Linked DNA regions of Enteractinococcus fodinae. The protein of the gene in region 2 interacts with the protein of the main gene of each other region in a pairwise test. Links are inferred from orthologs where the notes say so. Each region holds a gene or a part of one and is shown on either strand. Other genes may lie near its edges.

Region 1 (5,572 bases), 760 kb from region 2 along the record:
TTGTTCCGCCTTGGACTCTTGCTGGGTATCTTCTGTGGCGTCACCACGTCCGCGGTCACTTCTGCGACGACGACGCGAGGTCCCGTTCTTGTGCCCGGACTGCTTCTGATTGCTCGACTGCTTTTGGTGATCAGTTTGCTGCTGCTCAGCATCGTCCTGGCCCTCATTGTCGTCCAGTGTGGCAGCGGCGATCGAAGCCATCGCACTACGGGTTTTTTCAGCCTTTTCGTCTGGCTGCTGGTCCGAGGAGGTGTCCTGCTCTTGGTGCTGGTCATTGGCTTGCCGACGCCGGCTGCGACGAGTCCCGGCCTCGCCGCCACGGCGGCGCTGCGCTGCAGTCTCATAAGGTTTGCCACGTTCGATGGGCTCGTCATGGACAATGATGCCGCGCCCTGCACAGTGCTCACAGGTGTGGGAAAACACTTCGACCAAACCGGTTCCCATGCGTTTGCGCGTCATTTGGACCAAGCCCAGCGAGGTCACTTCGGCGACCTGGTGGCGGGAGCGGTCTCGGCCAAGGCATTCGACCAACCGACGAACAACGAGGTCGCGGTTGGACTCTAAGACCATGTCAATGAAGTCGATGACGATGATGCCCCCAATGTCGCGCAGCCGAAGCTGACGAACGATCTCTTCGGCGGCCTCCAAGTTGTTCTTGGTCACAGTCTCTTCGAGGTTGCCCCCGGAACCGGTGAATTTCCCGGTGTTGACGTCAACGACGGTCATCGCTTCGGTGCGGTCAAAGACTAATGAACCACCCGATGGCAAATTGACCTTCCGGTCCAGTGCCTTATGGAGTTGCTCATCTATCCGGTAGTGGCCAAACAGGTCCGCCCCGTTGAAGGCTTTCGGATCCCATTGCTCTAAGCGATCGACAAGATCTGGGGCGACATAGGTGACGTAGGCCTGGATCTTGTCCCAGACTTCTTCACCTTCGACCAGCATTTTGGTGAAGTCTTCGTTGAAGACGTCCCGAACGACCTTGATGGTCAGATCGGGCTCAGAGTGCAAGAGCTCTGGCGCCAAGACCTTATTGGACTTGGAGTGTTTTTCGATCTCTTCCCACTGGTTGCGCAACCGGTTGATGTCATTGAGGAGTTCTTCTTCGGAAATCCCCTCGGCTGCGGTACGCACGATGACGCCCGTTTTATCCGGGAGGTGCTCTTTGAGAATGGCTTTGAGTCGATTGCGTTCGGTATCTGGCAGCTTGCGGGAGATACCGGTCATCGAACCATTGGGGACATAGACCAGGTAGCGCCCGGGCAGCGAGATCTGTGCCGTCAGACGGGCCCCTTTGTGGCCCACTGGGTCTTTGGTGACCTGGACCAGCACGGAGTCGCCGGATTTCAGGGCGTTTTCAATCTTTTTGGCTTTGCCGTCGAGCTGGGCGGTATCCCAGTTGACTTCACCGGCGTAGAGCACGGCGTTGCGACCGCGACCGATGTCAACGAATGCGGCTTCCATGGATGGCAACACGTTTTGGACTTTGCCCAAGTACACGTTGCCGATTAGGGAGTCTTGTTGGGTGTTGGACACAAAGTGTTCGGCGAAGATGCCATCTTCCAACACGGCGATTTGGATTTGGCTCTCGCGCTGGCGAACCAACATCTTGCGTTCGACCGATTCTCGGCGGGCCAAAAACTCGGCTTCCGAGATGATTGTGCTGCGCTGCCGTCCACCCCGTCGATTCGAACGACGTCGTTGGCGTTTGGCTTCTAAACGTGTCGAGCCGCGCAAGGAGGTGACTTCGTCTGAACCGGAGGTCGATGCTTGGCGGGGGGCACGGACGCGGGTGACGGTATCTTCGGGGTCCCCGTCGCCGCCGCCATCCATTTCTAGGTCAACGTTGCCGCGCCGGCGTCGACGTCGACGATGTGAGACGGGTTGCTCGTCGTCCGTTGATTGCTGCTTTTGGTCGTCGTTACGTTTACCGCGGGAGCGTCGCTGGTTTCTCGAGTCGGAATCTTCATCAGCGTTATCGTCCCGGTCGTCATGCCCGTTACGATGTTTGCCGTTTTTGTCCTGACGATCTTTCCGGTCATCGTTGTCGTCGTTGTTGCGATCACGGCGGTCGGATTGTTGTTGCTGTTGTTTTTTGCGCGGTCGGTTCTTTTGGCCGCGATTATTTTCCTCGGGCTCATCGTCGGGTTCGGGTTGGCGCCGACGAACCGGAACCTGTGAGTAGTCCGGGGCCTGGAACAGTAAGGCGGTCGGGTCATCCGGCATCGGAGTGCCGGCAGTGACCGAATGTTGCGCAGTATTCATTTGTGGTTGTGTGTTATCGGCAGCTGGCATGCTGCGCCTCCCGGGCCTATCCGCGATCCGCACCCATCGCGCATAGGCCAATCCGGTTGTGCGTACGCCAGTGGCGAGTACGCACTACGAAAAAGCCTCAAGTGAACCGGTCTGTGCCGGAGCCAGCAGAAGCGTACAAGACAATTCAATAAAAACTTCAGGAGTTTGCGGTCTGGGATTCATACATCTTCATCTTCACGATGGAATCAACCTTCGCACCTGCAAACCATAAAGCTTCCGCAGGACCCACCGGGTGTGCGTGCCCAGTGTGGTCTCCCCCATTGTGACATACTTTCACCGAAAACTGGTTATTCTGGGCTGCTGCTCAGCTGACAGCCCTATACTTGGCCGGGTGAATACCGCAGTACTAAACCCCAATGACGCCGAAGCGCAGCCCTGGTACGCCACCAGTTTTGGCACGGCCATGGTCTTGATTATTGCAGGCCTCATCGGCCTGGGCGCCACCCTGGTGTTGACCTATGAACGCATCCAATTATGGATGGATCCGGACTATCTGACCTCGTGCGATTTTAGTGTCTGGGTCTCGTGTGGGACGGTCATGCAGTCGTGGCAAGCTGCATTATTTGGCTTTCCCAACCAGTTCATCGGCATTATCGGGTTCGCTGTGGTCATCACCATTGGTATGGCCATCGTCGGCGGGGCACGGTTTGCGAATTGGTGGTGGCATGCGACCTCAATTGGCTTGGGTCTGGCCATGGTGTTCTGTTTGTGGCTGTGGATCCAAGCCGTGTATGTCATTAATACGTTATGTCTGTACTGCATGGTGATCTGGGCGGTCACGATCCCCGCCGCCGTCCTTATTTTTGCGCGAAACGTCGCCCGTGACTTGATCAAAGTCACACCACGCACGAAGATGATAATAACAACGGCCGTCTGGCCCGCGATCATCCTGCTCTACGTGGTGATCGCTGCATCGATCATGCTGCGCTTTGGCGAAGCAATGTTTTAGGACACAAGTGGACGCGAACAAATTCAATGCCATGCCCCGACCAGAACTCACGCACCCCTATGTGCAGCTTCGGCAAGCTGCCTCGGTGATCATGCTGCGTGAGGCTGCCAACACGCTCGAGGTCTATGTGCAGCACCGGGCAACCACCATGGATTTTGCCGCCGGCGCGGTCGTGTTCCCAGGGGGTCGTACGGATCCTGAGGACGCCGAGTATGATTTCGGTGAAGCAGTTCGCCCCATCCTTTCGAACCATGCCAAGGGCTGGCAGAAAACCTCCCTGGGTTCGACAAACTCACAGGAGGCCGTGACCAACGCGTCGATGATGTTACGCACTGGCCTGCGCGAGGTTGAGGAAGAAACCGGCCTCGGGCTGGAACCGCAGATTCTGCGCCCGTGGGCCAACCTCATTACCCCGGTCGGTCTTCCGAAACGCTTTGATACCTTCTTTTATATCGCGACTCCAGACGACGACCTCGTGCCTGAGAACATCACCACCGAGGCCACATCAGCTGAATGGCTGACCATCGAATCGATCCTTCGGGACGCTGATGCAAAACGTATCGCGTTGATGAGCCCGACCCGGTTCTTACTGTCTGGCATCCTGGAATATGGCTCAATAGAAGGGCTGTTGCAACACGACCCGGTGGTTGAACCCATTCGAGGATTGTGAACCGACGTTAAAACCCTGCTGGCACCGCCAAGAAGCGGTGCCAGCGAGGTTTTAAAAATGTCTTCGGGTTAGCCGAACCAGATCTCAATCTCCCGTTCGGCAGACAGGGTCGAATCCGATGCGTGAATGAGGTTTTTCTGCACGCCTTCGCCCCAGTCGCGACCGTAATCTCCGCGAATGGTGCCGGGTTCAGCAAGCGTCGGGTCTGAGATGCCGGCCAGCGCGCGAATCCCTTCGATGACACGTTCGCCTTCGATCACGGCAGCGACGAGCGGTCCAGAAGCCATGAAATTCACGAGGGGTTCAAAGAACTCTTTGCCTTCGTGTTCTTCGTAGTGCTCGGCAAGCATCTGGTGGGTAGCGTTGAGCATGAGCAGCTCGACAATGGTGTAACCTTTGCGCTCGATGCGCGCCAGAATTTCACCGGTCAGTCCACGTTCCACGCCATCAGGCTTCACGAGTACAAGTGTGCGTTCAGGCTGGCTCATATCTACCTCAATCATCCAGGGCTTTGGACAGCGCGGTCACGCTGCCGTCTACGATCATACCTAATCGTCGGTTGCTTCCACACCGTGTTCACGCCGCCAGGCTTTCTCTTCAGCAGCCCGTTGTTGCTTCTCGCGATCGATTTGTTTGCCTTTGACCACCGCGTACCACCAGGCAGCGGCGAAGGCGATGCCCACGAGGAATCCAAAGGGCTCTAAAAAGCCCGAAGCGATTAGGACCGCTTGGATAATCCAGCCGAAGACGAGGCCGGCGGGTTTGGTGACGAAGCGTGCGGCGGCTCCGGTGATGAGCGCGAACACGAGCGCCCCGATGAGCATCCATAGGCCGCCCTCGTCTTGGTTCAGACCGTAGAGCATCAGGCCAAAAAAGGCGATAACAAATGCTTCGCCCAACAGCACGGTCGAGGTGAACAACACCATCACGGAGCGTTCTTTTTTGGGTTGACCGGGCTGCCATTCGCGTTGTGCTTTGGTTTCGCGTTCCGGGCGCCAGGATTCCCGATTGGTGTTGTCGGCTTGTTCAGGACTCATCGTCATCCTCCTGGTCCTCGTCGGCGAAGAAAGCACTCAAGTCGTCGTGGTCGTCGATTTCTACCGTGGCATCGGTGGCGGTGGCATCGGTGCCCAGCAGGTCGCGGACCTGGCCAACCAGGGTAATCGAGCCGGTCACCAGGACCCCGGCTCCCCCGGTACCAGCCATCAGGGTGCGACCGGCGTCTTGAATCTGGGAGTCTTGTTCTCGGACTCCCCGGACGGCCCAGCCGATCGCATCCACGACCGAATCGGTGGTGAAGATATGGTCTTCATCCCAGCCGGCGTCCAGTGCGATTTCGGTCAGGTCTTCGGGGCTGATGGCGCGCGGTGAGTTGGATTTGGTGATGGCCAAGTGTTCAACGTCGTCTCCGAAGTGGTCGAACAGCGCGTTGAGCACACCGAGGGCGTCTTTGTCATCGAGGATCCCCACGACCAAACCAAGGGCTGAGAAGTTGAAGGTTTCTCGGATGGTTGAAGCGGTGGCCTCGATGCCGTGTGGGTTGTGCGCGGCGTCCACGACCAATGAAGGGTTGGTACGCAACAATTCCAGTCGACCCGGGCTGGTCACTTGGGCCAGCCCGTCTTGCAGGATGTCCT
Region 2 (16,679 bases):
AGGCTGTCATGTCGGCGAACCTGCTCTCGGCCTACCGGACCGCGTCTGTACCCAACGTGGGTACGAAGCACCTAGCGGTCGATAACGTTGAGACCGTCGGGATGATCGGTCCTGGCGTGATGTCGCAGACAACGCTTCGAGGTGTTCTGACCCAGCGCGAAGGTGTCAAACATGTGAAGATCAAAGGTCGCTCGGCAGACTCCACCCAACGTGCCGCGGAGCAAATCAAGCAGGACAATCCACAGCTTGAATCGGTGACTGTTGTAGACACCGAAAAAGAAGCCGTCGAAAACGTCGAGATTCTCATTACCGGAGCAAATGCCTCTCCGAATGGCTCTCAGGACTTCCCACAGGTTAAGGGCGAATGGCTCTCTCCTGGTACCCTCGTGATCGCTCCAGGTGCCACCCACTTCGACGATGACTTCCTGATCAACACCCGCAAGGTCGTCGACTACATGGGCCTCTACGATGAATGGCACCATGAATACACCACCCAGGTAGCATACGACCAGATTGGTATCATCGGGTCGCGCATGCTGAAACTCCAGCACGATGGCCACTTCCCTCGTGAAGACCTACAGCAAATGGGCGACATTGCTGCTGGACGAATCGAAGGCCGCAAGTCCGACGACGAGATCATCGTCTATTCGGTCGGTGGTATGCCTGTTGAAGACGTCGCCTGGGCGCACGATATCTACAACTACGCCGTTGAGAACAATATCGGCACCAGCCTGAACCTGTGGGACGCCCCCGCAGCGTATTAAGACCAGCACCAAGCGAATCCGGGGAGCCACACAGTGGCACCCCGGATTCGCTTTTTTTATGACGTGATTAAGCCAAGAAGTGCCTGGCGAGCTGTTCTGACGTCGCGGCGACATTGAAATACGGTGTCCCCGGTTCAGTATGGCGCCCTGCGGCCAGACTCGAGGCAACGACAGGTGCAAAGCCCAGTGCCGAGACCAAGTCGGCAACGACCTTTGCGGCACTGGGACTATCTGAGGCCACCGCTGCAGCACGTTCCTCGTCAGCCGCCGGGGTGTCCATCGCCCAGTGGGAAATATGGTTCAGAGCCTTTACCACCGTGGCCGTATCGAATCGCTGCGCTATGACTTCCGAAGAGCTCAGCCCTGATGCGAGTCCTTTCTCGAACCACTCGGGCAACGGTTCATCGTGCCAGCGGTTGGTGGCATCGACCAGGATCCGATCAGTAAACCACGCCGGAGCCACATCGTCCAGGTCTTCTTGCGGCACCGCAAGAATGACGAGATCCACGCCGTCTGCTACCTCTTCGGCTAACACCGCACGAGCTTGGGGTGCGTACTGCATCAAGTGGTAGCGCATTTGAGTCGGCGTACGCGTTGAAGCGATCTGCACGTCGATGCCGCTGCGTGCTGCTGCCCGAGCAAAAGCGGTTCCAGCCCGACCTGCGCCCAGCACGCCGATACGATCAAACGATGGCATTGCGCTGTGCACCGAGGCCTTCAATGCGGGTCTCTACAACGTCTCCTGGCTTAAGCCACGGACGGCGGCCGTGCTCATCACGCATTGCAAGTGCCACGCCGCCGGGGGTGCCGGTCATGATGATATCCCCGGGCAGTAAGGTGATCAGCTGAGATAGGTATTCAAGTAAGTCGCCCACCCCGAAGACTAGGTCATCAACGGAATCGCGTTGGCGCACTTCGCCGTTGACTAACGTGGTGAGTTCGGCCTTGGACTGGAATTCGTCGGCGGTTGTCAGCCAAGGGCCAACCGGAGTAGAAGCCTCCAGGATTTTGCCCTGAGTCCATTCATCGGTGCGACCTTGTAAGCCGCGCAACGAGATGTCGTTGCTGATGGCATATCCGGCGATGTAATCGGCAGCGTTGGCCGCAGAGATATTTTTACCTGGGGCGCCGATGATCACGGCTAACTCGCCCTCGTAGTCCAGCCGATGATCAATCTCCGGCACAGCGATCTCACTATAGGCGCTCGTGAGCGTCTGACCGTATTTCGCAAAAATTGTGGGATATTTGGGAAGGTCGAGCCCGGTCTCTTCGATATGGTTCCGGTAGTTGAGACCTATACAGAAGATTTTTGACGGGTAGGGGATGAGGGTTTCATAGCTCAGCGTCGTGGCGTCGATGATGTAGTTGGCGTCCTGCTGAGCGGCATCAAGTGCTTCTTGCACAATGGCCTGACGCTCCGGCGGCGCCAGGGTGAGCAGGGCCCCGACATCAGTGATATCGGGCAGTCGCACAGCCTGGGTCGCGTATTCGGCCCCGGAGTCATCGGTCTCGGTTTTGATGATGAGCGCGGCAAATGTGGCTCCGGGTGCATCGGGGCGTTCTTGTGGCAAGCGAAATGTAGCGAGTTTCATAGCTCTAAGTTCATCACACTCCAGCCCAGTCTGGAACGATGACGCGACGCTAAGCCGCGATCTGACTACGCGCTAAGTCAAAACCAAGTGAAATAACTTCTCGCTCGGTGCTCATCGTAGACAATGGAAGTATGTTTGAACCTCTGGACTTGCAAACGCCGCAACTAGCTATCGGGATCGGCTTTGTTTTTGCCATTGCCGGAGCAGCCATTCTGGCACATGCGACCTGGCGTGCCCGTCGCCTGAAAGCCTGGGAGTCGGGTGAGACGCGCCGGTTCGAAGGTACCGATAGCCGAGGCGAACGAGCCGATGCTCCGCGCGATGTTCGCATTGAGACTCTCGCCGGGTTGGTCGCCATGCTTTTGGGTGTCGCATCGGGGGTCTATGGTGTGGTCAGCCAGAACCATCAGCAGGACGTGCTGGAATCTAATGTGATTGCTAAATATCCTGAAGTGCAGGAAGTGGAAGCGGACCTGTGGCGTGGCAACTTGCTGGAGGCTGAGGTGACCACCGTGGATGGAGAACAGCTGGACTTACGGATTGTTTTCGACCCCGACACCGGGGAGCCCACCATCCAGGGCGAGCACCCGCAGCTGGAACCGCAGCAGTAAAAAGTCCAGTCAATGTTCAGAAACCAGCCGTATACTCTGACTGGTTCAAAATTTAACAACTCACTACCTTAGGTAAGGATAATGGCCAAAAATAAGTCAGCTGGCAGCTCACGTGACACTGTACGGCAGGCGCAAGCTAACCAACTCGCGGCGGAGAAACGGCGTTCCCGCATCATCACATGGACAATCGTCGGTGTCGTTGCCGCTGTGGTCGCCATCATTGTGGTCGTGACTTTGATGAACTCTTCGCGTTCGATCCCTGATGCCGGTCCGACGCCAACCGCTGCAACAGAAACCGGTGGGTTGCTCTTGGAAGACGGTGCCCCGGCTGAGGGCAATGCGCCCGAGGAAGTCGATGCCACGCAGGTCGATGAGCCAAACCCAGACACTGCAGGTCAGATGCCCACCGACGTGCCCGGCTCAGACGTAGCTGACATCATTATTTATGCTGATGCCAACTGTGTGTACTGTGCGCAGTTTGAAAGCGAGAACGCTGGCGCACTTGATGAGCTGGCTGCAGATGGCCACACCATCGAATACCGGTTGGTCAATTACCTAGATAATCCTGGGACCGAAAACTACTCATCTCGTGCAGCAAATGCGATGGCTTGTGTGGCAGAAGAGTCGCCTGAACATACCAGCGAGTACATTCACGCGGTCTTCACCAGCTACGATACGCACCAAGGTGCCGGCCTGTCCAACGACGAACTGGTCGCTTTGGCCGGAGAAATCGGAGCTGACATCGAAGGGTGCGTCTCCGACAACACCTTCCGTCCATTTGTGAATTACACGACCGCTCATGCAGTCAAAGACGGGATCGCTGGTACCCCGTCCATTTGGGTCAATGGTGAGCACTACGAAAACACATCCGGTGGCGAATCGTTCCAATCCTGGGCTGAGTCACAACTCGACGACTAATGCCAGGGGAAATGGCGCCGCTAGGTTTTTGTTTCCTCATGGTTTGGGCTAGACTAGCGTAGGTCATAAATTGACGGCTAGACAGCCACGCCTCCTTAGCTCAGCTGGCCAGAGCACCTGTCTTGTAAACAGGGGGTCATCGGTTCGAATCCGATAGGGGGCTCCAACACCCCGGAACTTTCGTAGTAGAGTTCCGGGGTTTTGTCGTCCCAGAGGTCGTCTGGGGCGCCGACCGACAGGCGTGCAACCGCAGCGGTGATGCAGTTTATTATCGACTAACACCATGTCGAACAGCTGGGCAGCATCGGATGTTAGTCAGACTGTGCACACCCTTGGGTAGCCTAGAGAAGCACAGCCGACATTGTTTGACGAGTGAGGAACCCAATGACAAGTTCAGAACAGCGCCCAGAAGTAGCAGCGCCCATTCAGTCGGTTGATCGTGCATTGCAAATTCTGGAGTTTCTCACCGAAGAAACTGAACTGACCAGCTCCGAGATCGCGCGCCGGTTGGGTGTGCATCGGTCTACTGCCTCGCGTCTGCTGGCCACGTTAGAACATCGGAATGTCGTCGAACAGCTTGCTGATCGAGGAGCGTACCGACTGGGCATCGGGTTGCTGCGCATGGCATACCCGGTCTCTACGCGTTTCGATTTAGCACGCGATAGTCAAACGATCTGTGATGCGCTTGCCGAAGCGACCCAGGAAACTACCAATGTCGCGATCCTCGATGAAGGCTATGCCGTAACGATCACTCAAAGCGCTGGCCAACGTATGGTTGGCGTAGCGGGGCAGTATGTCGGACAGCGCGTGCCATTGCATGCCACGTCGACAGGCAAGCTCTTGCTGGCTTACGCTCCCGAAGAGGTATGGGCACAGGTCAGTGCCCAACCTCTTGTGAAATTTACCGAAGCCACCCAACTCGAGGCCAAGCATCTCGCCGAAGAGTTGGGAGTTATTCGCCAACGCGGTTGGGCGTCAGCCGTCGGAGAGTGGGAAGAGGGCATCAATGCGCTCGCAGTACCGGTCTGGGATGCAACCGGGCAACTCGTCGCCGCGGTGTCGGTAACCGCACCAGACTTTAGAATGCCGGAAGCCCAGTTCGAACCATTCCTTGCGCAAGCGCGCCAGGCTGCGCGCGATCTGGAAAGTCGGTTGGGCTTTTCTCGGGTCGACCCCACAGCTTAATAAACCTCTTTACCTGTGATGCGAGTCACGATTAGACTGTGAGTACGTGCTGCATAGTGCGAGCGTTGTAGCACATTATGCAACATCGAGGGTTGATTTTCGGCAGGCCAGAGCCGATGCCCTCCGTGCCCCACAGGGAGGAACCCCATGAACGCGAACCAACCATCAGTCGATCAATCCAACCGTGTTGTACCGATTAATCTTCGACAGTCCGGGCCCACCCCGGTCGAGATGCTCATCGATACTCGAGTCCGAAAGTCACCTTACTGGCACCTCTCGATGGAAGCCGGTTGCTGGCGAGCGTCGATATACAACCGGATGTATCATCCGCGCGGTTACGTCCGCCCCGAAGATGGCGGGGCCATGGTCGAATACGATGCGCTCGTCAACCACGTGACGCTCTGGAACGTGGCGGTAGAACGACAAATCCAGGTCAAAGGCCCCGATGCCGAAGCCTACGTGAACTTCGTAATCACCCGGGATGCCACCAAGATCCCAGTCATGCGGGCACGCTATGTCATCTTGTGCAATGAGGCGGGCGGAATCCTAAACGATCCTGTCCTGTTGCGCGTTGCCGATGATGAGTTCTGGTTCTCCATTTCTGACTCCGATCTGGAATTTTGGTTACAAGGTGTCAACGTCGGGCGCAGATTCGATGTGGACATCAAAGAAATTGATGTTGCTCCTGTGCAGATCCAAGGCCCGAAGTCGGTGGACCTGATGGTGGATCTCTTCGGTGACGTGGTCGCCCAGTTGCCTCCATACGGCTTGATGACAGGTCAGGTAGCAGGCCATGATGTGGTGGTCTCCCAGACTGGCTTCTCGGGTGAAAAGGGGTATGAAATCTACCTCTATGACGCGTCCTTGCACGCCGAGGACATGTGGAACGCCATCCTAGCGGCGGGTGAAAAACATCAGCTGTCCGTCATAGCGCCGGCGCACCACCGGCGCATTGCCGCCGGGATCCTTTCGTGGGGTCAGGACATGGATCAGGAGACCTTACCTTTCCAAGTGAACTTGGCCTACCAAGTCCCGCGCCAAAAAACTGCCGACTACATCGGCAAAGCCGCACTTGAAGCAGTTCGGGAACAGCTTGAGGTCGGGCAGCAGCCGTATACGCATCAGTTGGTCGGGATGATTATGGGTGGCGCACCGATCAACGACTACGCGCCCGACTTCTGGCTGATTTCGACTACCTCAGACGGTGAAGCCAGCGGGTATGTCACGTCCCCGTGGTATTCACCAGAGATTGGTCAGAACATCGCCATGGGATACGTACCCGTAGAACACTCGGCAATCGGCACTGAACTGTGGGTACATTTACCTGAACAGTATGCCGATATGCCGGGTAGTCCCGTTGCAGCTGAAGTGGTTGAAATGCCCTTCCGCGAATCGGTCAATCCTAACCAGCGCGAAATCCTCCGCACCAAAGGCATGGATGCTGCGATCTAGGCGATTGCCGCTGCGTGTTGCCAGGACGCAACACGCAGCGGTGCCACCAGCAGGTGGTCTACGGTAGACACCGTACCCCGGGGAGCCGTTACGGCTGAGAGTGCGCACCGCGCAGACCCGAACAACCTGATCCGGATCATGCCGGCGGAGGAAGGGCCTATGACCACACCTGCACATGACACCCAGCTGAAAGCCAAGCCTTTTACCTCGGCCATCCCGTGCGCGGCGATGATCGATCTGCCAGCCTTCCAAGCCGCCGGCGCCTGGCGTGATCCCGGGAACCGAACCGACTGGTTGCGTGCCGGTTTTTGGACGGACATCGGTCAACAGCTCGAAGCTGACGGTTACGATATGGTGTTCATCGCCGATGCGCTCGCGATGGCTGGCGGCCACGATGGCACCACGGATGCGGTGATCTCCCGAGGCGCCAAAGGCGGCATCTATCTAGACCCGGTAACCGTCATGTCGACGGTTGCGAGTGTGACCTCACAGCTGCGGTTGGGATGCACGATCTCGACCTCCTTTGTCCCGCCATATGACATCGCACGACGTCTAGCAACCTTGCATCAGCTCTCAGGTGGGCGAGCCGCCTGGAACATCGTAACCTCGGCCTACGATGCTGAAGCCCAGAATATGCAGCAGCCGGGGTTGGCGCCCAAAGAACAGCGCTACCGCACGGCCCACAAGGTGACACAAGACGTCCTCGACATCTGGCGAACCTTCCCGGACAGCAGTTTGTCCATGGACACCACAACCGGGGAGTTCGCTGACTCCTCGAGTATCCGGCCCACTCCTGACGGGGTGGGTCCGTTGACGCTACCTGGAGACGTAGACGGATACCGACCGATGCTGTTGCAGGCCGGAGCGTCACCAACAGGCCTGGATTTCGCGGCGCGCTGGGCCGATGCAACCTTCATGGTGGCCGCTACTGCTCAGCAGGCCCAGCAGATCCGCGCTGACCTGCGTACCAGAGCTGAACAGGTCGGACGCAACCCTGACGCCATTACGACGTTGATGGCTGTGCAACCAGTTGTGGCTGCGACCCAGGCCGCAGCCGAAGAGAAATTGCAGACGATCAAAGATCGCATCGACCCGCACAGTGCGTGGCAAGACCTGGCGGCAGTCTTCCGCGCCGATCCAGGGGAGTGGAACCTCCACGACGACGCTGCTGAGTTTTTACGAGCACAGCGCGGAGCCACTGGCGCCGAAGGATTCGAAAACATCGTGGCACAGGTCGTAGCTGAAGGCGCCCGCACCATCGGTGAGCTCGCGATTGCCGGTGGGGTTGCCCAGTTTAAGCCGGTGCTGGTGGGCGATCCGGCAGGTGTGGCCCAGCAGATGCTCGACCTTGTGCGGCAGGGGGCCACCGATGGGTTTATGGTGACTAGCACCATGGCACCAGCATCATTTCAGGATTTCGCACCGGTCATCCAGCTCCTCCAAGATGCCGGCGATCAGACGAGGTGAAGCATGCAGCTCGACAATGAACCCATTGAAGTCGCACCGGGCGATTTTGTGTCGTATCCGTCTGATGGGGGCCGTCCTTATGACCTGCTTGAGGTCTATCACAACACCGATGGCACCCAGGATGCGGCGTTGATCTGCTGGGTGACGTTCGATAGTTACTTACCACGCAAGCTGCGGTGGCGTAAACGTCGCAAATTCATCGAAGCTAAAGGGGCAGCCACGCTAGAACACACCGTGCGGCAGCATTTCCCCACCGGCCGTTATGTCGACACCGATGAGGGAGCACTGGTCGAATTTTTGCTCCCGCTCCCCGAAGGTGTGGAGCCCATACCAGTCCGGATAGAAGAACGACTCCTGACCGAAACGCCTGCCGCTGATTTCTACCACCAAGTGCATGCCCCGGACAGCCCGCTCAGTCGCGAACTGCGGCACCGTTTCTATTTGGCCAGTGTCGGGACCGAGTGGCAGAAGTACTTTCCTCACCGGTCCGTCTAATTCGCCCGCACCTCATTGAGGGATACAACGTTGGTCTGCGGTACTGAGCGTCCAGATGGCTGATGTGCGCCGTTACCACCTGCGACAATGTGCTCGACAAATTCCGAAATCCACGGTGGAAGTGGCTGCCAACCGGTGAAATACCGTTCTCGGTTGGAGACCTTTTCTGCGTGACTATATGTACTGCGAAGCGCCTGGGCGATTTCTTTTTCTCGAGCAGCCGGGAATAACTTCGCGCGCATTTCCCCATTACTAATAGCACGCTCAATGATCGGCAGAGTCCGCCAGTGTTTGAACGCAGAGGAGGCGGCATACGCGCCACCCCCGCCGTGCTCCCGGGCCGAGGCGTTGACGAGCCACGCGTAGAGAAAATCAAACTGACATAGAGAATTCAACAACGTGTCGGTCTTGCGCGATGTGTTGTGGAGACCAAAATCGTGCAGCACATCTGGACGCACCAACGGATACGTCCGGGCCCAAGACAACCCTTCTGAAATCATGGTGCCGTTATCATCAGCATCATCCGTGTTGGCGTCGAGTGGCACGGAAGAAAACGGGTACTGATTATGTGCTGAAGCCTCGATCTGGCCGTACCGAATCCAAGAACTGTATCGCGGATGGGCAGGGGTGCGCTGAAACGGGCGCAGCACGAGTTCCGGAATCAATTCCCAGCAACCCAACCGCACAGCCGCTGCTCCAAATAAATATGCGGCCACAATTGTGGCCGCGACTGCGCTGGGGGACTTCGCAATGGAAGTAAACGCGTCATACATCGTCCCGATGGTTTTGATGGCTAAATCATAGTCATCGGCCAGCATTGCTTCGCACCCAACCCCGACTAATCGAACCAGCGGCTTGATCTTCTCCTCGGCCACCACTATTTCTTCTCGGGTGTTCTGGAGGAAGATTTTTAGCTCGGCGCGGTTCCCCTGACGAATGTTGGCGCGAATCGCCGCCGAGACCGTGTCATCAGTCATAAACGGTTCTAGCGGCACATTGACTTTGCCGCCGCCACCGAGTGCCTCAGCAAGTTTGGACATCAGCGAGTTGACATCACTGGTCGCGGCTTCTTTGAGCTGGTGATCGTACTTGGCTAATACCGAGGGCCAGTCACGGTAGCGGATGGGCACGTTGCCGGCCCCGTCCCGGATGAAAATCTCTCCTGGCCGGAAGACGGTTTTCGTTTTCATCCGACCCTTGCCGTTCGGACTGGTGTATTGGCCAACGCGCATCATCGGCACCGGAAGACCCGAGCGAGTAGAAAAGATCGCGATGACCACCACATCGCTGCCGTTGATGCGGTGAATTTGAGAGACCACTTCGATATCGGCCTCGATATATTTGCCGATCTTGTCGCGCAGGGTGGCCCCATCGAACATCTGCGGGTTCTTAATTCGCCACGGGGTGACCGGTAAGTGCCCCTCGTCGGTGATGCCAACTAAAATGTACCCCCCGGGAGGACGATTGGCCATGGCGACCGCATCCTTGACGAAATCCAGTTCGTGGCGCCGATCGCGCAAGTCGAGTTCGACTTTGAAATCTAATTGCGTCTGTTCGCCAAGGCGTAAAAGTTCTTGAAGTTTTTCCTCGTCAGTTCTGCCGTCCCATACCACTGCCATAGGTGATCCCATTCGTGTGAACTTCTGTAGGTACACCGAGCGATCCACCGGTTGGACGCAATGAGCTCGGTAGAACCTTTCCTCCCTAACGTTAGCGCAGCAGCATGCGGAAATAACACACTTCTGTCCGGATATTTTGGTCGCTGCGCTCGCCGTCAAGGTGCTCGTTAGGTTGCGTTTACGTGCTCGAAGTTTTCACTGGGTGATTTAGTCCCAGGGTTGCTTGCATTTCACCTTCGAGCCCCCGGACGAAATATGACACGCGTCAGCCGGTGTGTTTGTCCGCCAATCTGTCGTGCTCCCCGACGGGGATGGTACCGTAAGAAGGAGCTGAGCAGGCATGATACGCCAGACTGGTTGCACCATCGGTGCCGACCAATCAGCTCCCAAACCCCGTGGACTTCTCGGGTCCAACCGACGCTAGATGCCAGCATTACGACGAGTGAAAATGTCCGGGCTTGACCCGAATCGGTGCAGTTTTGTGCGTTCGAAAAAGTGTGGGATTCTAATACTGTATTTGCGGTGGTTGACCCCACGAGACGAGCCAGCGCGTCGTGGGGTGAGGTGTATCCCGGGGAGCCGCACCCGGGATTTTTAGTGGAAGGGAGGGCAACGGTGGCCAACGAAGAACGTGATGATCTCACAACGGCACAAGACCTCGAAGCTCCTGACGATCAGGTCGCCCCAGAGGTGGTTGAGCCTCCTGCAGAAGTTGGGATCATCCCGGTGATTCGCCCTGCCGTGACGTTGCCGAACCCAAATGCTGAAGCCCCGCAGATGGCACCGCATGTCACCGAACCGGATGCCGCCCCGCAAGACCCGGTGCCCACGTCCGTGTTAGCCACTGACGATGAGACCCAACCGGTAGAACCGCTTCGTGAGCCGCCCAAGCTGGATGAAGAAGTCGCCTACGTCCAAGAGGATCCCGGCCCGTCCACGCGTAGATTCCCGGCCCTGACCACGTGGCGTCAAGCATTTCAGAGTCTGGGAGAAAAACAGCGCGACACCAATGTTGCCGCCGACGGCGCCCGGGCCAGTTATACCGAAGAGTATCCACCGGTTACCGAACCCTTGCCCACCCAGGCGATCCGACTAGCCAATAGGCTGCAGGATTCGCCGTACCAACTCACCGGCGCACGGTATAAAGCGGTAGCCGAGGCCAAAGACGCCCACAACACGATGCTCCTGGCGCTGAAACTGGGCGAAACCATGTTCCGGTTCGGAGCTGGGGCACTTGAGGTCGAAACCTCGATCATTGTCGTGACCCAGGCCTACGGTGTTTTCGACGCCGAAGTCGATATCACCAACCAGTCGATCTCCTTGAACTTCGCACCACCCGGGGAACCCCCGGCCACCTACCAGCGCGTGGTGCGCAGCTGGGAATCTGACTTTGCTGGGTTAGCAGACTTACACGAACTGGTCACTGAGATTGCCTCTGGTGAAGTAGAACGCGATGATGCCCACGCGCGTCTGGCGGCGATTCGACATCGGAAGAAAACCTTTCCCAACTGGGTGGCGTTTTTGGCTAACGGTGTCTGGGCCTCGGCCTTCGTAATTTTCATTGGCGGATCGTGGTTCTCGGCGCTGTTGACGCTGGGTGCCTCGGCGCTGAGCATGGCCACGGTCTATGTGATGGGCCGGTGGAGGGCCCCAGATGTTTTTGCGACCATGGCCGGTGGGTTTATGGCAGTCGTGTTGGCCTATGGCCTGTATTGGTTGGAGATCTTTCGAGACCCAGCCCTCATGATCGCCGCGTCCCTCATCCTTTTGGTGCCATCGTTACGCATCGTCTCAGCCGTTCAAGACGGTATTAATGGCTTCCCGGTGACCTCGGCCGGCCGTATCGTGTCGTCGCTGTTGGTGTACGTGGGCCTGGTAGCAGGGATCGCGTTGGGCATCGTGGCCGTTTCGATGGTGGGCGCCCCGGCCATCGATATCACCACGATGAATACCATTAGTTATGACCACTGGGTGCTTGCGATCGTGGTGGCCGTGGCAGCCATGGGCATGTCCATTGCCAGTCAAACCCGGTTGCGGCTGATCATCCCGACGGGGGCGGTCTCGACGGTGGGCTACCTGTTCTACGCAGGGGCGATCGATCTGGGCTTAGGTCCCAGCATTGCACCAGCGGGCGCTGCCGTGGCGGTAGGGTTTTTTGCTCGCATCGTCGCGCTAAGCCTCAGGGCACCCCAGCTGGTTGTTGCGGTCCCGGCCGTGTTGTTCCTGCTACCGGGGCTCATGATCTTCCGCGCGATGTATGAAATTGGTTCCAATGTCGACATGATGTCCGGGGGAGTTCTCGAACTGCTGCAAGCCACCGTAATCATTTTGGCCACCGCCACCGGTCTGGTGCTAGGGGATGCCTTGGCACGGCCGCTCACCTCGGGTCTAAAATCCAATGAACGACGTCGGGCCGAGCAACGCTAGAACAATCCCTGTTGATCAGCTTGCTGGGATGTCGGCTGTGTCCGCCAGTCAATCGGGGCCACATCATGCTGGCTTAAGAACTCGTTGGTTTGAGAAAACGGGCGAGAACCAAAAAAGCCCCGGCGAGCCGACAGTGGCGATGGGTGGGCTGCTTCCAACACCAGCGTGGAGGGGGCGGTAAACCAGGGGGCCAAATTACGAGCCTGACGACCCCACAAGATCGCCACCAAAGGCTGCTCGCGCTGAGCTAACGCTGCAATGACGGTCTCGGTGATTTTCTCCCACCCAATATTGCGGTGGGAACCAGCCTCGTGGGCTGTCACGGTCAGCACTCGGTTCAACAACATCACACCCTGGGCTTCCCATGCTGACAGATCACCAGACTCCGCCGGTTCGATGCCGAGATCATCGTGTAATTCCTGAAAGATATTGACCAGCGATCGCGCAATCGGCCGCACATGTGGATGCAGGGCAAAGCTCAGCCCCACCGCATGACCGGGAGTCGGGTAGGGGTCTTGCCCGACGATGAGCACCTTGACGGCGTCCAAGGGCATCCGAAAGGCCCGCAAGACGTTTTCCGGTTGCGGTTCAATGTGCTCACCGGCCTCTCGGCGAGAACGGATATGTTCGGTGAGTGCAGTCAGCTCTTCGACCACAGGGGCCAACACTGGGTGCCAAGAGGGATGAATATTTGGCCAAGCAGAAAAGGTCATGGGATTAGCCTAACGAAGTCTGAAGGATGCGGTAGTTTAGACTGGTGGCGACGAATCGATCAGAAGGGGGAAGCATGGCAGCGCTGAGCGCGATAGACCAGCAAATGCTGGAATTCGAAAAACGCTCCTGGCATTACGCCGGTGCTAAAGACCGAGATATCACCGATACCTTCGGCATGACCCCAACCCGGTACTATCACAAGCTTGCCCGGCTGATCACCACCGAACGCGCCTATGCATACGATCCGATGCTCGTAGAACGGTTATTAAACGCACGCTCGACAGTCCAGCGTGTAGAAGGTATGACTCCGTGACCCAGCAATCGACACAAGATCAATACCCCCGGGATCGCTTCGACGACGTCGAACGCTACACGACCCAACAGGGTGCACACCGCAAAGAGTTTCCCGTACCCAAAGGTGCCGGACAACTCAACGCCATTATTCTCGCCGGCGGAGCAGCGCTCGCCGTTGGTATCGGCTCCTATTTATGGTTGTATCCGTCTGACCCGCTAAATCAGGCCGGTCCAGAGTCCGAAGAGACGGTCATCGCTCCGGTTGACGATGAACCCCAAGATGTCGACGACGAGGTAGAAGAGCTCGACGAGCCCGAACCCGTCGAAGAGGTCGAAGCCCCCGAGACCGTTGAGGTTGAAGAAGTCGACGAGACACCGGAACCAGAAGAGCCCTCCCCGGAAGAAACCGAGGCTCCTGATGAAGCCGTCGACTATGAGTTGCCGGTAGGTGTGTATAACGCCTCCACCATTCAGGGCTATGCCGCACAGGTCGCTCAAGAGCTCGGTTCGGCCGGGTTTAATGTGCCGGTCGCGGACAACTGGAGCGGTCAGGTCCCGGCTCAAACGACGGTGTTTTACTCCGATAACGAGGCGACCGCGCGCGCCGTGGCAGACGAAGTCGGTGCGGTCGCGGTGTATGAGGCCTCTGTTGACGGTGTGCTCGTCGTGCTCACCGCTGATTAACAGAACTTTAGCTACTTGCACTCAGGGGTCCCGAGTGCTAAAACTAGTGTTAGCACTCTGCGGGTGTGACTGCCAAAGTTGCCCGCAGATAAACCTCACCATCAGCTGAAACTTCTGTACCGCCACCCGGTCAGGGCAGGAGTTTGCCGTCGCGGGCACTGTGGTGCAGGTGTGGAACCAACTCGTCCCGAAAGGACCGTGCAATACATGGCTAAGACCATTGCATTTGACGAAGAAGCACGCCGCGGCCTAGAAGCGGGTCTCAACGCTCTGGCTGAGGCGGTCAAGGTAACCCTGGGCCCACGTGGCCGCAACGTCGTACTGGAAAAACAGTGGGGCGCACCGACCATCACCAACGATGGTGTTTCGATCGCAAAAGAGATCGAACTAGAAGACCCATACGAAAAGATTGGCGCCGAGCTGGTCAAAGAAGTCGCCAAGCGCACCGATGATGTCGCTGGTGACGGTACGACTACCGCAACCGTTCTGGCCCAGGCGCTGGTCTCCGAAGGCCTGCGCAACGTTGCAGCCGGAGCCGACCCAATCGCCCTGCGTCGCGGCATCGACAAAGCCGTTACAGCTGTCACCGACGCATTGCAGCAGCAGGCTCGTGAAGTCGAAACCACTGAACAAATTGCTAACACCGCTGCGATCTCAGCCGGTGACTTCGAAATCGGTCGCCTGATTGCTGAAGCCTTGGATAAGGTCGGCAAAGAAGGCGTTGTGACCGTTGAAGAGTCCAACACGTTCGGCCTGGATCTGGAACTGACCGAAGGTATGCGCTTCGACAAGGGCTACATCTCCGGCTACTTCGCCACCGACGGCGAACGCCAGGAAGCAGTTCTGGAAGACCCTTACATCCTGATCGTCAACTCCAAGATCTCCAACGCCCGAGATATGGTTGGCATCCTCGAAAAGGTCATGCAGTCGAACAAACCACTGCTGATCATCGCCGAAGATATTGAAGGCGAAGCCCTGGCAACCCTGGTGGTCAACAAGATCCGTGGCACCTTCAAGTCAGTCGCCGTCAAAGCCCCAGGCTTCGGCGACCGTCGTAAGGCTATGCTCAACGACATCGCGATCCTCACCGGCGGCCAGGTCATCTCCGAAGAAGTTGGCCTGACCCTGGAAAACGCCAACCTTGACATGCTGGGCACCGCCCGCAAGGTGGTTGTCACCAAGGACGAAACCACCATCGTTGAAGGTTCCGGCGACTCCGAGCAGATCGCCGGTCGGGTCTCGCAGATCCGTACCGAGATCGAAAACACCGATTCGGACTACGACCGCGAAAAACTGCAAGAGCGCCTGGCCAAACTGGCCGGCGGTGTTGCCGTCATCCGCGCCGGTGCAGCAACCGAGGTCGAGCTCAAAGAACGCAAGGCTCGCATCGAAGACGCCATCCGCAACGCGAAAGCTGCCGTTGAAGAAGGCATCGTCGCCGGTGGTGGCGTAGCACTCATCGAAGCTGCACAGACCGCATTTGCCGATCTGAAGCTAGAAGGCGATGAAGCCACCGGTGCCAACATTGTGAAAATCGGCATCGAAGCACCACTGAAACAAATCGCCCAAAACGCTGGCTTCGAGCCAGGTGTGGTCGTCGACAAGGTCAAGAACCTTGAAGCAGAGCACGGCTTGAACGCAGCAACCGGCGAGTACATCAACCTGCTGGAAGCTGGCATCAACGATCCAGTGAAGGTCACCCGTTCCGCACTGGAAAACGCCGCATCGATCGCAGGCCTGTTCCTGACGACCGAAGCTGTTATTGCTGAGAAGCCAGAACCTGTTGATCCAGCTGCCGCTGCCGGTGGCATGGACCCAATGGGTGGTATGGGCGGCATGATGTAAGCTCGCTGTCTTCGTACAGCTCACATGTCTGACGCGTTGCCCCGGTGTTTCACCGGGGCAACTGCCGTTAATACCCTCAGGTGTACTCACAGCTTCTGAAGCCTCGGTAGAATGACTCGAGAGGTCAGAAAGGAATCGTCGTGAGCAAACTGCTACGTGCCGCTCGGAACATTACCTTCAGCGCGGGTGCCCTGGGCGCCGCAGGGGTCTGGTACCGCAAACGAGCCGAACGACAAATGTCGTTGCGCGGCCAAACCGTCTTGGTGACCGGCGCCGGGTCTGGACTAGGGCGTCTTTTGGCTCTGGGGGCAGCACAGCGTTCTGCATCGCACGTCGTGGTCTGGGATATCGACCCCGATGCTGCAGCGGCGACCGTTGAACACATCCAGTCGCTGGGCATAGATGCTTCCTATGACGTGGTGGATCTGGCTTCAGATGAGTCAGTCGATGCCGCGGGCCATGCCGTGCGCCAGCGCATCGGCGGGATCGATTTTCTGATCAATAATGCCGGGGTCGTGACCGGCAAGCTCTTTCTGGACCAAAATCACGAGGACGTAGAGTATACCTTTCAGGTCAACGCGTTGGCGCTGTATCGTGTCACCCGCCAGTTTC

The links.
Region 1: the proteins of J2S62_RS09775 (region 2) and ndk interact in binary tests that used the Escherichia coli proteins (3 or more experiments, as listed by UniProt). The link is inferred for Enteractinococcus fodinae from one-to-one orthologs.

What each region holds. Positions count from the first base shown.
Region 1 is NZ_JAVDYJ010000001.1:1,338,346-1,343,917, reverse strand. What follows is about bases 2,714-5,572. They hold ndk (nucleoside-diphosphate kinase), read right to left. Parts: upstream 4,424-5,572; coding sequence 4,004-4,423; downstream 2,714-4,003. Other genes in these bases: J2S62_RS06305 (bifunctional folylpolyglutamate synthase/dihydrofolate synthase), read right to left, coding at 4,962-5,572; J2S62_RS06310 (DUF4233 domain-containing protein), read right to left, coding at 4,484-4,972; J2S62_RS06320 (NUDIX hydrolase), read left to right, coding at 3,273-3,935; J2S62_RS06325 (vitamin K epoxide reductase family protein), read left to right, coding at 2,714-3,265. Also shown: J2S62_RS06330 (Rne/Rng family ribonuclease), read right to left, coding at 1-2,295; more of J2S62_RS06325, read left to right, coding at 2,648-2,713. UniProt on the Escherichia coli protein: Major role in the synthesis of nucleoside triphosphates other than ATP. The ATP gamma phosphate is transferred to the NDP beta phosphate via a ping-pong mechanism, using a phosphorylated active-site intermediate.
Region 2 is NZ_JAVDYJ010000001.1:2,094,829-2,111,507, reverse strand. Bases 11,386-14,161 are described here. They hold J2S62_RS09775 (uracil-DNA glycosylase), read right to left. Parts: upstream 13,244-14,161; coding sequence 12,527-13,243; downstream 11,386-12,526. Other genes in these bases: J2S62_RS09765 (LytR C-terminal domain-containing protein), read left to right, coding at 13,554-14,161; J2S62_RS09770 (DUF3263 domain-containing protein), read left to right, coding at 13,318-13,557; J2S62_RS09780 (threonine/serine exporter family protein), read left to right, coding at 11,386-12,530. In the rest of the region: J2S62_RS09835 (tyramine oxidase subunit B), read left to right, coding at 1-764; J2S62_RS09830 (NADPH-dependent F420 reductase), read right to left, coding at 832-1,461; J2S62_RS09825 (fumarylacetoacetate hydrolase family protein), read right to left, coding at 1,448-2,356; J2S62_RS09820 (hypothetical protein), read left to right, coding at 2,488-2,967; J2S62_RS09815 (DsbA family protein), read left to right, coding at 3,049-3,885; J2S62_RS09805 (IclR family transcriptional regulator), read left to right, coding at 4,270-5,070; J2S62_RS09800 (glycine cleavage T C-terminal barrel domain-containing protein), read left to right, coding at 5,218-6,522; J2S62_RS09795 (NtaA/DmoA family FMN-dependent monooxygenase), read left to right, coding at 6,682-7,989; J2S62_RS09790 (hypothetical protein), read left to right, coding at 7,993-8,484; J2S62_RS09785 (AlbA family DNA-binding domain-containing protein), read right to left, coding at 8,481-10,103; more of J2S62_RS09780, read left to right, coding at 10,719-11,385; more of J2S62_RS09765, read left to right, coding at 14,162-14,222; groL (chaperonin GroEL), read left to right, coding at 14,430-16,067; J2S62_RS09755 (SDR family oxidoreductase), read left to right, coding at 16,208-16,679. UniProt on the Escherichia coli protein: Excises uracil residues from the DNA which can arise as a result of misincorporation of dUMP residues by DNA polymerase or due to deamination of cytosine.